One region of the Clostridium aromativorans genome, then DNA from elsewhere that is predicted to be linked to it. Evidence: riboswitches for the same ligand, from Rfam matches in the RefSeq annotation. Region 1 holds a riboswitch; the other holds the start of a gene.
The links. A riboswitch is a leader RNA that binds a small molecule or an ion and turns the genes downstream of it on or off. The one in region 1 is predicted to bind S-adenosylmethionine.
Positions count from the first base shown of each region.

Region 2: linked by a shared signal. The riboswitch ahead of LN736_RS00510 (YbaK/EbsC family protein) and the one ahead of LN736_RS10030 (DUF2325 domain-containing protein) in region 1 are both predicted to bind S-adenosylmethionine.

Region 1 is NZ_JAJJPB010000011.1:65,814-72,502, reverse strand. Features, by position in the region: gene LN736_RS10055 (S8 family serine peptidase) at 1-625, opposite strand, end outside; gene LN736_RS18975 (hypothetical protein) at 719-847, opposite strand; gene LN736_RS10050 (aspartyl-phosphate phosphatase Spo0E family protein) at 876-1,013, opposite strand; gene LN736_RS10045 (helix-turn-helix domain-containing protein) at 1,170-1,400, shown strand; gene LN736_RS10040 (alpha/beta-type small acid-soluble spore protein) at 1,497-1,676, opposite strand; gene LN736_RS10035 (MerR family transcriptional regulator) at 1,740-2,903, opposite strand; SAM riboswitch class I at 3,135-3,261, shown strand; gene LN736_RS10030 (DUF2325 domain-containing protein) at 3,358-3,648, shown strand; gene LN736_RS10025 (succinylglutamate desuccinylase/aspartoacylase family protein) at 3,678-4,220, opposite strand; gene LN736_RS10020 (ABC transporter ATP-binding protein) at 4,253-5,221, opposite strand; gene LN736_RS10015 (ABC transporter ATP-binding protein) at 5,181-6,008, opposite strand; gene LN736_RS10010 (ABC transporter substrate-binding protein) at 6,005-6,689, opposite strand, start outside.
Region 2 is NZ_JAJJPB010000001.1:106,716-113,404, forward strand. Features, by position in the region: gene recX (recombination regulator RecX) at 1-192, opposite strand, end outside; gene LN736_RS00495 (M16 family metallopeptidase) at 288-1,520, opposite strand; gene LN736_RS00500 (DEAD/DEAH box helicase) at 1,673-3,253, shown strand; gene LN736_RS00505 (flavin reductase family protein) at 3,408-3,989, shown strand; gene LN736_RS00510 (YbaK/EbsC family protein) at 4,020-4,481, opposite strand; SAM riboswitch class I at 4,633-4,734, opposite strand; gene greA (transcription elongation factor GreA) at 4,838-5,302, opposite strand; gene LN736_RS00520 (YitT family protein) at 5,728-6,573, shown strand; gene LN736_RS00525 (DUF917 domain-containing protein) at 6,622-6,689, opposite strand, start outside.

The DNA of each region.
Region 1 (6,689 bases):
TGACTTTTGATTTTTGGCATATATCCACAGGATCTTGTCCTATATAATATAAATCAGATTTTGGAGCGATACCCGTTTTTTTACCAACAGCTATTGAAGCTACTGCAGCTCCATGCATTGAAGTTTCACGTCCGCAGTGGAGCTCTTCATAAGATTTGACATTATCTTTATATTCAGCATGATTTACAAGAAGACGCTGATCTATTATTGCAATACCAACATTTTTCCCATTCACTCCTAAACTATGGAGAGTTCTTATGCCAAGTCCTGGATTTTTCCCTAATGACATAATTTTTTCAGGTGAAAAAACTGATGTAATATTTTTTGGCCATTTTGTATTACTATCAAAGCTTGAATTTAAAAGTTCTTTTTCCCTTCCATCAATATCAGCTTCCGATAAATCCTTTGAACGCAAGTCCATTCCTTTACTGTTTTTAAAATTTGAGCTCAACTGTGGCAGCTTATTTAATTTTCCAACCTTCCAATCTGCCGGTGTCACTTTTACAGCAATTCCAGCAGTACCTTTATTTAATGCATTATTGGGTTTTATCAGCACATTTAAAGATATCATACTTATAATAAACAATATAAACACTATGATTAGAATTTTATACTTTTTCTTCATGTAGAAATATCTCCCTATTTTTTTAATTTTTATTATATATAAATTCTAATATTAATTTCTAAAGAAACACTTATTGAACTGATTAAGATTTAATTAAAATTTGATATTTGAAATATAGCCCCATCCTTTTGAGATGAGACCTTTCACTATTTTAACATTATTTTTAATAAGTCCGCTTCCTGCCGCTGAATCCAGTACATTTAATGTCTGCCTATACCTCAAAAAAGGCAGATCTCTGCTTTTTATATAATTAACTGCTTGTACTTTTTATGATTTGATTTATGTATTTATCTAATTTTTGGCTTGCCTTTAATATTTCCCTATAATCCGCCCTTTCCTCAATCAATTTATGTAATCTCTCTCTTAAATCGTTTACCTTATCATCCATCACGTAAATTTCAAACCGCCTTTCTTATAAATAACAAATTAAAGTTTATAATTCAAAACACTTTTAAATTATAGCATAAAAATCCTCTATTGTAGACTATAGTATGCTGATAATTTGCAACATTTTTTTTAAAATTAAATTCAAGAGGTGGTTTATGTGACATTAGAAAATGCACTTGCTGTAACTTTAAAAAACCGCAGAATAAAATGTGGATTATCGCAGGAAGATCTTGCTCATAAATGTAATATTGATAGGACTTATATAAGCATGATAGAGTGTCAGAAACGAAATCCTACTTTAAATATCATTTTTAAAATCTGCAAAAGTTTAGATATAAAGGCCAGCGATTTTATTTTAAATATTGAGAAAGCAATGGAAGACAGCTAAAAAGCTAAAATTGTTTTCCGGCTAACTTAATTCACATTTATAAATAAATTGAATGGAGTTAAAAAATCCCATCCTTTTCGGACGGGGTTTTTGATATTACTTTAATTTTTTTTCATATTTTTCAACCATTTTTTTAACCATCTGACCACCTACTGAAAAATTATTTACTGCGTTAGGATCTCTGTTCTTTTCAGCAAGCTCCCTGGCCGCTTCTATTTTTAATCTCTCCATGCCAATTCTAGCTTCGGGAACCAATATCTTATTTCTTCTGGACATAAAATTATCATCTCCTCTACAATAGTTTGTACATTTCAATGAAATATATAATAGAAATTTACCCTAGTTCAACTTGTTTTTAGAATAAAATTTTAGGGCTTTTCCTATAAATTTTGATGCACCGCTTCCATATCTTTTATCTGTTGCTTTTATAAATTCAGGACTTGATAAATAAAAATCTGCCATATACCCAAAATAATTTTCTCCTTCATCTACTTTCAAAGCTTCATTTATTTGCCTGGTTTCATTTGCTATTTCAAAAACAATTTGTTGAATCTCTCTTGAAAAAGGATCTCTACTTAAATCAGATACAAGCTTTTTATATAATGTATCTATTTTAGGCAAATTATTTTCAGAATAAATTTTCAAAGCTTTTCCTATAAATTTAGACGCACCGCTTCCATATTTCTTATCAACTTCTTCTATCCATTTAGGAAATACCAAATAAATTTGCACCATACTGTGCCAGTAATAATCTCCCATATCAGCTTTAAAAACTTCATAATCCTTTTTAACTGTATTAGTTATTTCTTCAGCAATCCGTTGAATTTCCCACGAAGAAGGATCTTTACTTAAATCAGATACAAGTTTTTTATATAGTTCTTTTAATTTAGGATTCCCGTCATAAAGACAATCTTTCTTAAACTCATCAATCTGTTCTGCTTTAGTTAAAGCATCACTATTTAAATTTTTCTTTAAAGCTTCAGTGAATTTTTTTATACTTCCATACTGCTTTATAGCGTCTTTAGCAATTTCACTTTCCTTAGTTTTAACTTTTTCAATAAATTCATCAAATTTATCTATGCTTCCCCACTGCCTAATTACTTTAGTCTTATTTTCTGTTTTAAATTCTTCTAACACATTATAATATTCGGTCATATCAAATTCCTTAAAACTCATCGTGCTTTCTCCCTTCAACGTTTTATTTATAAGTCCAATTAATTCGTTTAATCTATTGCGTTTCAAAACAAGCAGTTTTTTCTGATTTTTTAGTGCCTCCATTTTATCAAAGCTTGGTTCTGTCATGATTTTTTTTACTTCCTTTAAAGGTAATTCAAGCTCCTTAAAAAATAAGATCTGCTGTAAAGCTTCAAGAGCCCTGTCATCATAAAGCCTGTAACCTGCCTCTGTAATTTTACTTGGTTTTAACAATCCTATCTCATCATAGTAATGCAGTGCGCGCACACTTATTCCCGTCAAATCTGAAACCTGTTTTACTGTTCTCATTTCCACACCTCAAAATCTGATTTTAGAACTATCACTATTGTCTAATACTCTGCCGGCTGTAATCTTTGTTGATATAAATAATCTCTACATATATATTGCACTATGACGCGGAGTCAGAGTCAATACTTTTTGAAAAAATTCAATTTTAAAAGGTTCTGACTTATTTTCAATATTTATTTGCATTATCAATCATATTGTAGTATAATAAAGCTCATATAACTTAATAAGGTTCTCTTATCAAGAGCGGTGGAGGGACTGGCCCTTTGAAACCCGACAACCGGCATCAATTTTTAGATGTATCGGTGTCAATTCCTGCAAAGTGAATTAAACTGTTTTAAGTCACTTTGAAAGATAAGAAAAATACTAATTCTATAACCTGCTATCAAAAGCTATTTTTCTTATAAAAGGAAAATAGCTTTTTTATATTACAAAATAAAAATTGGAGGTATGTCTGATGGGGATTTTAGTGGTAGGCGGAGACAGAATTGAAAAAATAAAAAACAAATTGAGGGAAAACGGATTTAATAAAATAGTACATGTTACGGGGAGAAAAAAAGGAGACAGAAAAATAAAAATTCCATCAAATACGGATATAGTTGTGGTTCTTATAGACTACATAGGGCATAATATGGCTGAAATAGTAAAACAACAATCAAAACGAAATAATATCACAGTAATGTTCTGCAAACATTCCTGGTCCAGCATAAACAAGAACATAAATACTTACATGAAAAAGACATCATAGCAATAACTATTCCGAAATATTTGTTTCTTTCACCATTTATCTATCTGGCCACAATCTACATTCTCTCCGTAAGCCACCATGGGGCCACCCCTGATAATAGACAAACTGACAACCTGATAGAGCAGAATTCCATCTGCTTCAGCAACACATATTTCCAGTACATTTCCAAAATAATCCTTAATCCAGCCTAATATTTCTCCTTTTTTCAAGGTATCTCCTGCCCTTTTTGTCGGATACCAGCATCCCGTGTGTGATGCATTTTTGTAAATTACATTTTCTACATCTACAGGTTTATAGATTTTCCCAGAGATCTTTCCCTCCAGAATTTTAAGATAACGCAGCACATTTCTAACATCTTCTTTTCCCAATTCCACTTCTTCTTTTGACCAGACACCTGTACATCCTCTCTCAATCAAAATACTCGGAATACCACAGGAGCCTGCATAATTATAGGAACCCCCGCTGCCATGTGGAGAACGTACCAAACAGGGAACATCCACCACTTCTGCCATGGCCTTTGATTTTTCAACAACTTCCGCTGCAGCTGCTCCCACATAATATACATAAGGCATTAACTCTTCATAATATGTACGCAGCCTATACATTATTTATCAAATAAGTGACAAGCCACTAAATGACTTTTTCCTATTACTTTTAATTCAGGCTTTTCTTTCAAACATACATCACTGCATCTTTCACACCTGGAGCTGAAACTGCATCCTGGAGGTAGACAATAAGGACTTGGCGGCTCATCTTTAATTATTTCTATTCTGCTGTTATCAGCTTTTTTAACAGACAGCACGGATGACAGCAGGGCTTTTGTATAAGGATGGCATGCACTTGAAATGAGTTTACAGCTGTCAATAATTTCAACAATTTTTCCAAGATACATAACCACAACCCTATGACTTATATTTTTTACCACTGCCAGATCATGACAGATAAAAATATAGGACAATTTTTCTTTCCTCTGCAGATCCTCGAGGAGAGAAAGAACCTGCTTTTGTACGGAAACATCCAGGGCTGAAGTGACTTCATCACATACTATAATTTCAGGTTTTAAGGATACCGCCCTTGCTATTGCCACTCTCTGCCGCTGTCCTCCGCTCAGCTGATGGGGATATCTATCTGCAAAATTTTCACTCATGCCAACTGCTTCAAGAAGCTCTGCCGCTTTTTTACGGGCACTGTGCTTATCTATGAGTTTAAAATTCAAAAGAGGCTCAGCTATAGTTTCCCGGACCTTCATCCGGGGATTGAAGGTTTCAGAGATATCTTGAAATATCATCTGAATTTTCCTCCTGTTCTGCCTCAATTTTTCTCCTCTTAAATTGGTAATATCCTGATTTCTGAAAATAATTTTTCCGGAAGTAGGTTCTTCAAGATGAACTATCATATCTGCCAGGGTGCTTTTACCGCAGCCGCTTTCTCCAACCAGACCCAGGCACTCCCCTTCATACAGCTTCAGGCTCACATCATTCACTGCAGTCAGTCTTCTTTTATCCTCCATTTGAAATTGTTTTGTAAGATTTTCAATCTCCAGTATAGGCTGCTTCTTTTCCTCCAAAATCACATCCCTCCAATTCAGGTACCGCCGATAATAATTCCATAGTATACTTGTTCCTGGGATTATTTATCACCTGATCCTTAGTTCCCCACTCCACCAGCCTTCCTTCCTGCATTACTCCTATTTTATCGCACATATAGGCTGCCACTCCCAGGTTATGGGTAACCAGCACTATGCTTGTATTAAAATTCTTTCTGAGTTCAACCATCTGCTTCACAACCTGGGCCTGAACAGTTACATCCAAAGCGCTGGTAGGTTCATCTGCCAGAAGAAGTTCAGGTTTCATAACCATGGCCATGGCTATGGCAACCCTCTGTTTCATACCGCCGCTCAGCTGAAAGGGATATGAATTCATTACAGCAGCTGCATCTGCCATGTCCATTTTTTTTATCATGAAACCAGCTTTATCAAAAGCCTCTTTTTTTGAAATATGAAAATGACTCCTTATAGTTTCTACAAATTGATTCCCTACTTTTTTTACAGGAGTCAAAAATCCGCCTGAATCCTGAAATATCACTGCCATCCTGTTTCCCCGTATTTCTCTCCATTTTTTTTCAGAATAATTGAGAATATCTTCATTTTCAAAAATTATATTTCCCGAGGAAACAGCTGCTCCTGCAGGCAAAAGTCCAAGTACGGCCCTTATAATCGTGGATTTTCCGCTTCCGCTTTCGCCTACAATTCCAACTATTTCTTTATTTTTAACTGTCATGCTTACATTTTCAACTGCAGGTGCCTGTTCTCCGTATTTTATAGATATATTTTTTATATCCAGTACACTTTTAGCTATCATTTTATATCCACACTGCTGTTAAGCAGATAATAATCAACAGGATACATTGTCAGCCCGCTCACGTCACTTTTACTTACCAGATTGAGCATTGGCGTAACTAAAAATATATCGGAATTATCCTCCAGCAATTTTTTCTGTACATCTATGGCAATAGAATTTCTTTTTTGAGTATCTTTTTCATTTTTTAGCTTGTCAATAAGAGAATCAACTTCAGGATCACTGTATTTACCATAATTTTCACTTCCTCCGGTCTTGAAATACAATTCCAGAAAAGACTGAGGATCTCCCGATGTTGCAGTATTCACACTATACAAACAGAGATCGAAGCTGCCGCTTTTAAGCACATTGGCCACTGATTCATAGGACTGCAGTTTAACAGCTATGCCGATTTCCTTAAGCTCAGACTGCATTGCCTGTGCAATTACCGGAAGCTCGGAACGGCTTGTGTAAAATGCCAGGTTCAATTCCAGCTTTTTCCCGTTTTTTTCTCTTATGCCGTCTCCGTCAGTATCCGTATATCCTGCATCATTTAAAAGTTTGGCTGCCCCTTCCTTGTCATATTTATATGCCGTAAGTTTTTTTTCTCCAAAGGGCAGGGATTTAGGGAAAGGTCCAACTGCAGCTTCAGCAGTGCCTTTTAAAACATCCTGGGCATAGGATTCTCTATTCACTCCCAGAGCT
Region 2 (6,689 bases), on a different contig from region 1:
GCATCTCATATAATTATTTTCAGCTGCTACACTTTTTAAATATTCTATATCTACAATTTTTCCTTTAAATATATTAAATGTATATATGAGTTCTAAATCACAGGAAAAAGCAAACTCTCCATCTACATATACATTGGCTTTTTCTCTATTCCTTCTTTGAACTTCAATTTTAGTTATTACATGTTTATCCATAATTTCCTCCCTAAATACTAGTTCAATGCGCAATTAATGAAGGCTTTCGGATAAGATCAAAAATCAGCTCTGAAGTTTGTCTAAAATAATTTCTTCTAAGACCTTCTCTTGAGTATATGAATAGTAGGTTCCCTAAAAACAGCCCTGGCTACTTCATATATATCTTCTTTCCCTATATCTTCAATTTTTTCTATATCATAGATAAATCTGTATATGCTGTCTCCCCTCATAGCTTGATGCAGTACATAATTTCCTAAGTCCATAGGATCCTCTAGAGTAAATACCACTGCTGTTTTTAATACCTTTTTCATCAGAGTCATCGTATTATCATTAAAATTTACCTTCTCATTCTTCATCTTGTTTATGCAATCTTCAATGACACTAACGGCATCTCTTATGTTTTCTTCTCTTACAGAGGTATATATATACAAAGTTTTTATATAGTCCGATAAATCTAAATCACTATATATATCATAGGCAAGTCCTTCTTCTTCCCTTAGCTTTCTAAACAAAATAGAATTGCTGCTCTCTCCAAATTTGTGATTTAATATTCTAAGAGCTAATTCATCTTTTTCACTCAATCCGTAAAAAGAAAAAAGATATATTATAGTGTTCTGTTCTATATCCCTTTTATAAGAAACTTTTTTGCATGGAAAATTTTTTTCAACTATTATTTTATTTCTACTAAACTCCTTATATTTCCATACTCCAAAATATTTTAGAACCAAATTATAGATTTTCTCATGTTCATAGAAAGAAACCACTGATATAAAGCAATTATTGGGTACATAATATCTATTGTAAAATTCAATCAGATCATCTCTTTGAAATTTACTTACACTATCTTCATTTCCTGTTATATCATATCTCAGAGGCCCTTTTTTGAATGCCAATTCATTTGTTTTTCTAAAACTATATTCTTCAATATCGTCTTTGTTGGTTCTTATTTCAGAAAGTATTACATCTCTCTCTTTTTCAATTTCATCTGCGGGAAATATTGAATTCATAAGCATATCAGAAATAATATCTAAAGACTTTTCTAATTCTATCCACAATGCTGTAATGCTATACACTGTAGAACCATTATCCGTATAAGCATTGTATTCTCCACCTAAGGTTTCTAAATTCACATTCAATCTTTCATTATTTCTAGATTTCGTGCCCTTAAAAAGCATGTGCTCAATAAAATGGGATATACCTTTTTCATCAATGTTTTCATATATGGCGCCAATTTTAATGCCAGCATGTAAAGCCATTATTTGTGTATCCTTCTTTATAGTGATAAGTTTTATACCATTAGGCAGAACACTTTCTTTAGCATCAAACATATGAAATTCTCCTTTAATTCATCAGTATATTCTATTATAGTTTATATCATTATAAATAAAAAGTATTTAAATCAAATTAAAATTTGATAATATGTATATACTATGATATGATAAGTTTTGTTTTGTAATATAAAAAAGAAAGAGGAATTTTAATGAAAAATATTGATTTTAATAATTTAGGCTTACATTCTAAAGTCCTCCAGGCCATAGATAATATGGGATTTGAAGAGCCTTCTCAAATTCAAGCGGAATCAATTCCCATAATATTAGAGGGAAAAGATGTAATAGGTCAGGCACAAACAGGTACGGGAAAAACCTTGGCCTTTGGAGCACCAATGCTGAGTAAAATTGATTGCAATAGTAAAAACATTTCATCTATAATAATCACGCCTACTCGAGAGCTTGCCATTCAAGTAAATGACGAACTATCCAGAATTGCCAAATTTAGAAAAATATCACTGCTTCCAATATACGGCGGTCAGCCCATAGAGAGGCAAATTAAAGCCTTGAAAAGAGGCATAGATGTAGTAGTAGGCACACCTGGGAGAATATTAGACCACCTACATAGAAATACCCTGGATTTAAGCAGTATACAATTTCTGATAATAGATGAGGCAGATGAAATGCTGGATATGGGTTTTATAGATGATATAGAAGATATAATCAAAGCCTGCAATTCAAATAGACAGACACTGCTCTTTTCCGCTACCATGCCAAATCAGATAAGAAAATTAGCCTCAAAATACATGAAAAGCGATACAAAATATATAGAAATAGCTAAAAACACGTTAACTGTTGAAAAAACAAAACAGTATTACTATGAAATAAAAAACAAAGATAGGTTCGAATCTCTATGTAGAATTTTAGATGTAGATGAACCCTCCAGTGCTATCATATTTTGCAGAACTAAACGCGGCGTAGATGAATTAGTAGAAGGCCTCCAGTCAAGAGGATACAATGTAGAAGGTATGCACGGAGACATGGGGCAAAATCAGAGGTTGAACACACTTAGAAAATTCAAAGATTCCTCCCTGGACTTTTTAGTTGCCACTGACGTAGCTGCCAGGGGAATAGATGTTGAAAATGTATCCCATGTAATAAATTATGATCTTCCCCAGGACACCGAATCCTACGTACACAGAATAGGAAGGACTGGAAGAGCCAATAAAGAGGGAATTGCCTATTCTCTGGTAACTCCCAAAGAATATATGCTGTTAAAGCAGATAGAAAAATTCACTAAAAGCAAAATAAAGAGAAAAGAAATTCCTACAGTAGATGATATATTTGAAGCTAAATATAAAAATATAGAAAAAAAGATAAGAGATGTTATATCGGAAAACAATTATAAAAATTTTGTTCCAGTAGCAATGGAATTGGATGAAGAATACAATTTGGTGGATGTGGCTGCTGCCCTTATGAAGATAATTTTCGAAAAGGAATTGAGTTTTAATTATAAGGAGAATTCCATAAACATAGAAGAGGAAAATATGAGATTATTTTTTTCCATAGGAAGAATGGATAATATAACTCCAAGAAAGCTGTTGAAATTCATAGCTGAAACCTCTTCAGTGGAGGCCTATGAAATAGGAGATATAGACATACTAAACAAATTTACCTTTATAAGCGTTCCCGAAAGAGTTGGAAACATCATACTTAAAAAATCCAATGGTAAAAAGCTTCAAGGCAGAAGAGTTTCTGTAGAACTGGCAAAAAATAAAAAATCCCATCGTTAAATTAATTTGTCCTATAAGAGCCATGTGAAACCCTGTAAATATCATGAAATATATCCCTATGGTTTCTTTTAGGACTTTTATCCAATATTGACAACAACAACATCAAAAATAGAATTTTAACTCAAAATGTATAAAATAAGTTGGAGGAACCCATATGAATAAATTAAATTTTAAAGGCAGTGCAATGTTAAACCCAACTCCAGTGGTCCTTGTGGTTTCCAAAAGCATATCCAATAAATTAAATATTTTTACAGTGGGATGGGTAAGCACTGTATGTACTAAAAAACCCATTGTCGCCATGGGAATAAGACCTGAAAGGCTTTCTCATAAATACATTAAAGAAAGTGGACAATGTTCTATAAATCTTCCTACAAAAGATATGACTACAATTGTAGATTATTGTGGAGTTGTTTCTGGAAAAAAGGAAGATAAAATCAAACATTTTAATCTTAAACTTAACAAAGGCATATCCATCTCCACTCCATCTCTTGAAAGATCTCCAGTAGCCCTGGAGTGCAAATTGCTGTCAATTACACCTCTTGGAACTCACGATCTATTTTTGCTGGAAATTTCAAACGTAAAAGTGGATAAAAATCTGCTTGATTTAAACAATAAAATACATTTCGAAAAAGCGAACCTTATCTGTTACAGCCATGGAGAATACTACAGCCTAAATTCAAAACCTCTTGGCCACTTTGGATATTCAATCAAGAGAAGAAATAAAGCCCCAAGATAAGGGCTTTTATTTGATCATTTACAGTATTAACTAGCTCTCACAAACATCTATCCACTGTCCATTTACCAAATTGCCAATTACCTCTGGTTTTATTTTAAGGGCAAACTCTTTAGATCCAGCAGCAGGGTATACATATTCAAAATCCCTTATAGATTTATCCAAATATACTTTAATAGGGTTTTTCAATCCAAAAGGACACAGTCCTCCCACAGGATGACCTGTATCTTCCAGCACCTCATCATGACTCAGCATTTTAGCCTTAGTTTTAAAAAACTTTTTGTATTTTTTATTACTAACTCTTAAATCCCCTCTCATAACTATTAATATATCATCATCTTTAACTTTAAATGCCAACGTCTTTGCTATATATTTTGGCTCCGTATGTATGGTTTCTGCAGCCTGCTGAACAGTAGCACCACTATCAGGAAGTTTGAATACTGGATTTTCCATTCCCCTATCTAAAAAATAATTAACTACACTTTCTACACTCATCTTCAATTCCTCCAATTTTTTATCAAATAATTCTTAAGTTCAAGAAATGACATCCATGATTATACATTGTAAACTGTGAATCAAGAAAAGATAGCCTTCAGATAAAAAATCTCCTTATAGATAAGCTATAAGGAGATTTACATACTCATATATCTTATCTTCCAGGTATCACCTGCTGGAATTAGCACCTTAAAATATAATTTTAGGTTGCCGGACATCATGGGGCCAGTCCCTCAGTCTCTCGCGATAAGAATTTTAATATTAATTTTAAATACAGGATACCAGACTATCATTTGTTTGTCAACTCATGTTTTTGTAAAAAAATATTTCGCTAGATAAAATATCCAGCGAAATATTTATAAAATCTTTTCTATTTCCACATCATAATTTCCATCTGGAGATGCAACCGTCGCCCTTTCCCCCACTTTCATCCTAAATAAGGCTTTACCCAGAGGTGATTCTATACTTATTTTCATCTTTTTCACATCTGATTCTACTGAACTTACAAGAGTAACCTGTTCAACTTCATCTATATCACAAAATTTTACTTCTGCCGTTTTATTTATATCGAACACATCTTCATCCTGTGAACTCTCTATTATTACAGCATTTTTAAGTTGACTTTCCAGTTCCTGTATTCTAGTTTCAGTCATAGATTGATCATCTTTAGCTGCACTGTAATCGGCATTTTCGCTAAGATCCCCCTGTGCACGAGCAGATTTCAAGGCAGCTTTTATTTCCACCCTTTTAACCGTCTTTAAATATTCCAATTCCTGTTCAAGTTTTTTTTTGCCTGATTCTGTCAAAATTACATCTTGCATAAATAATTCACCTACTATTCTAAATTTTCCATAATGTAATCAAAAAACCAGCTATTTTTCATGGATTCGCTGTTTTTTTACGTGCTCATTTGCCTTACTATTTTATTATAATATTACTAATTAAATAATACAACCCAAGTTCCAGACAGTCTAGTAAAATTCAGGCCAGCCTTTTATAGATGATTCTTAAAATCAACATAATTATACCTATCAGTATCAATATTGAAAACATGTTGACACAATAATATTTACCATTATATAATATATTTAGTAAGGCATTTAAAAGACATACACACAATTATATTTGCAATTTTTGTATGTATGAGAGCATATGAATCTGAGAGAGTATTTACTTAGATTTTTATATGCTTTTTTTAATGAATAAATTTACAGTCAAGTGTATACAAGGAGGGAGGTTATTTATTATGAAAAATATAAAAGATATTTTTTTCATGTTGATTGGAACATTTCTTGTAGCTTTCGGTACCTATTTCTTTTTAGCTCCAAATCACATTGCCGCCGGTGGCACAAGCGGTATTGCCATAATTATAAACACATTGTTTCCAAATCTTCCTATTGGTCTGTTGATGATGGGAATGGAAGTTATATTATTCACTTTAGGAATTATAATAATTGGCCCTATATTCGGCGGGAAAACCGTATTCTGCAGCTTCTCCATATCTGCACTGATATTTTTCTTAGAAAAAATATATCCACATATAAAGCCATTTAGCAGTGATATTCTAGTTCAGCTTATATTTGGCATATTGATATGTGGAATGGGCATGGGTATAATATTTAATCTAGGCGCTTCAACTGGAGGTACGGATATAATCGCAAAAATAATAAACAAATATACAAAAATAAGCATAGGCAAATCCGTGCTGATAGCTGATATAACCGTAACTATAGCTGCAACTATAGTACTCGGGGTAAACAAAGGTCTTTATGCCATACTGGGGGTAATATTAAATTCTACAATAATAGACAGGGTTATAGTAAGTCTAAATTCCTATAAGCAGGTTGCTATAATAAGTAATCACGGGAGGAATATACAAAATTTTATTATAAAGGAACTTGAGAGAAGCGCCACCATCTATTATGCCAAAGGCGCCTATAAAGATGATAAAAAGGAAGTCATAATTACCATTTTAAATAGAAAACAATTTTTAAAATTGAAAAATTATATAAGACTTTTAGATAATAAAGCTTTCATCACTGTAAATGACATAAATGAGGTATTAGGAGAAGGATTTAGCAATATAGTGTAGAAGATATCCGAAAGGTAACTAGATTACTTTTCGGGTATCTTCTACATATTAATCTAGTGACAATATATCTTCCACTTTTTTGTAAGGTACGTGATATCCAAAAAACTCAGGTCCAA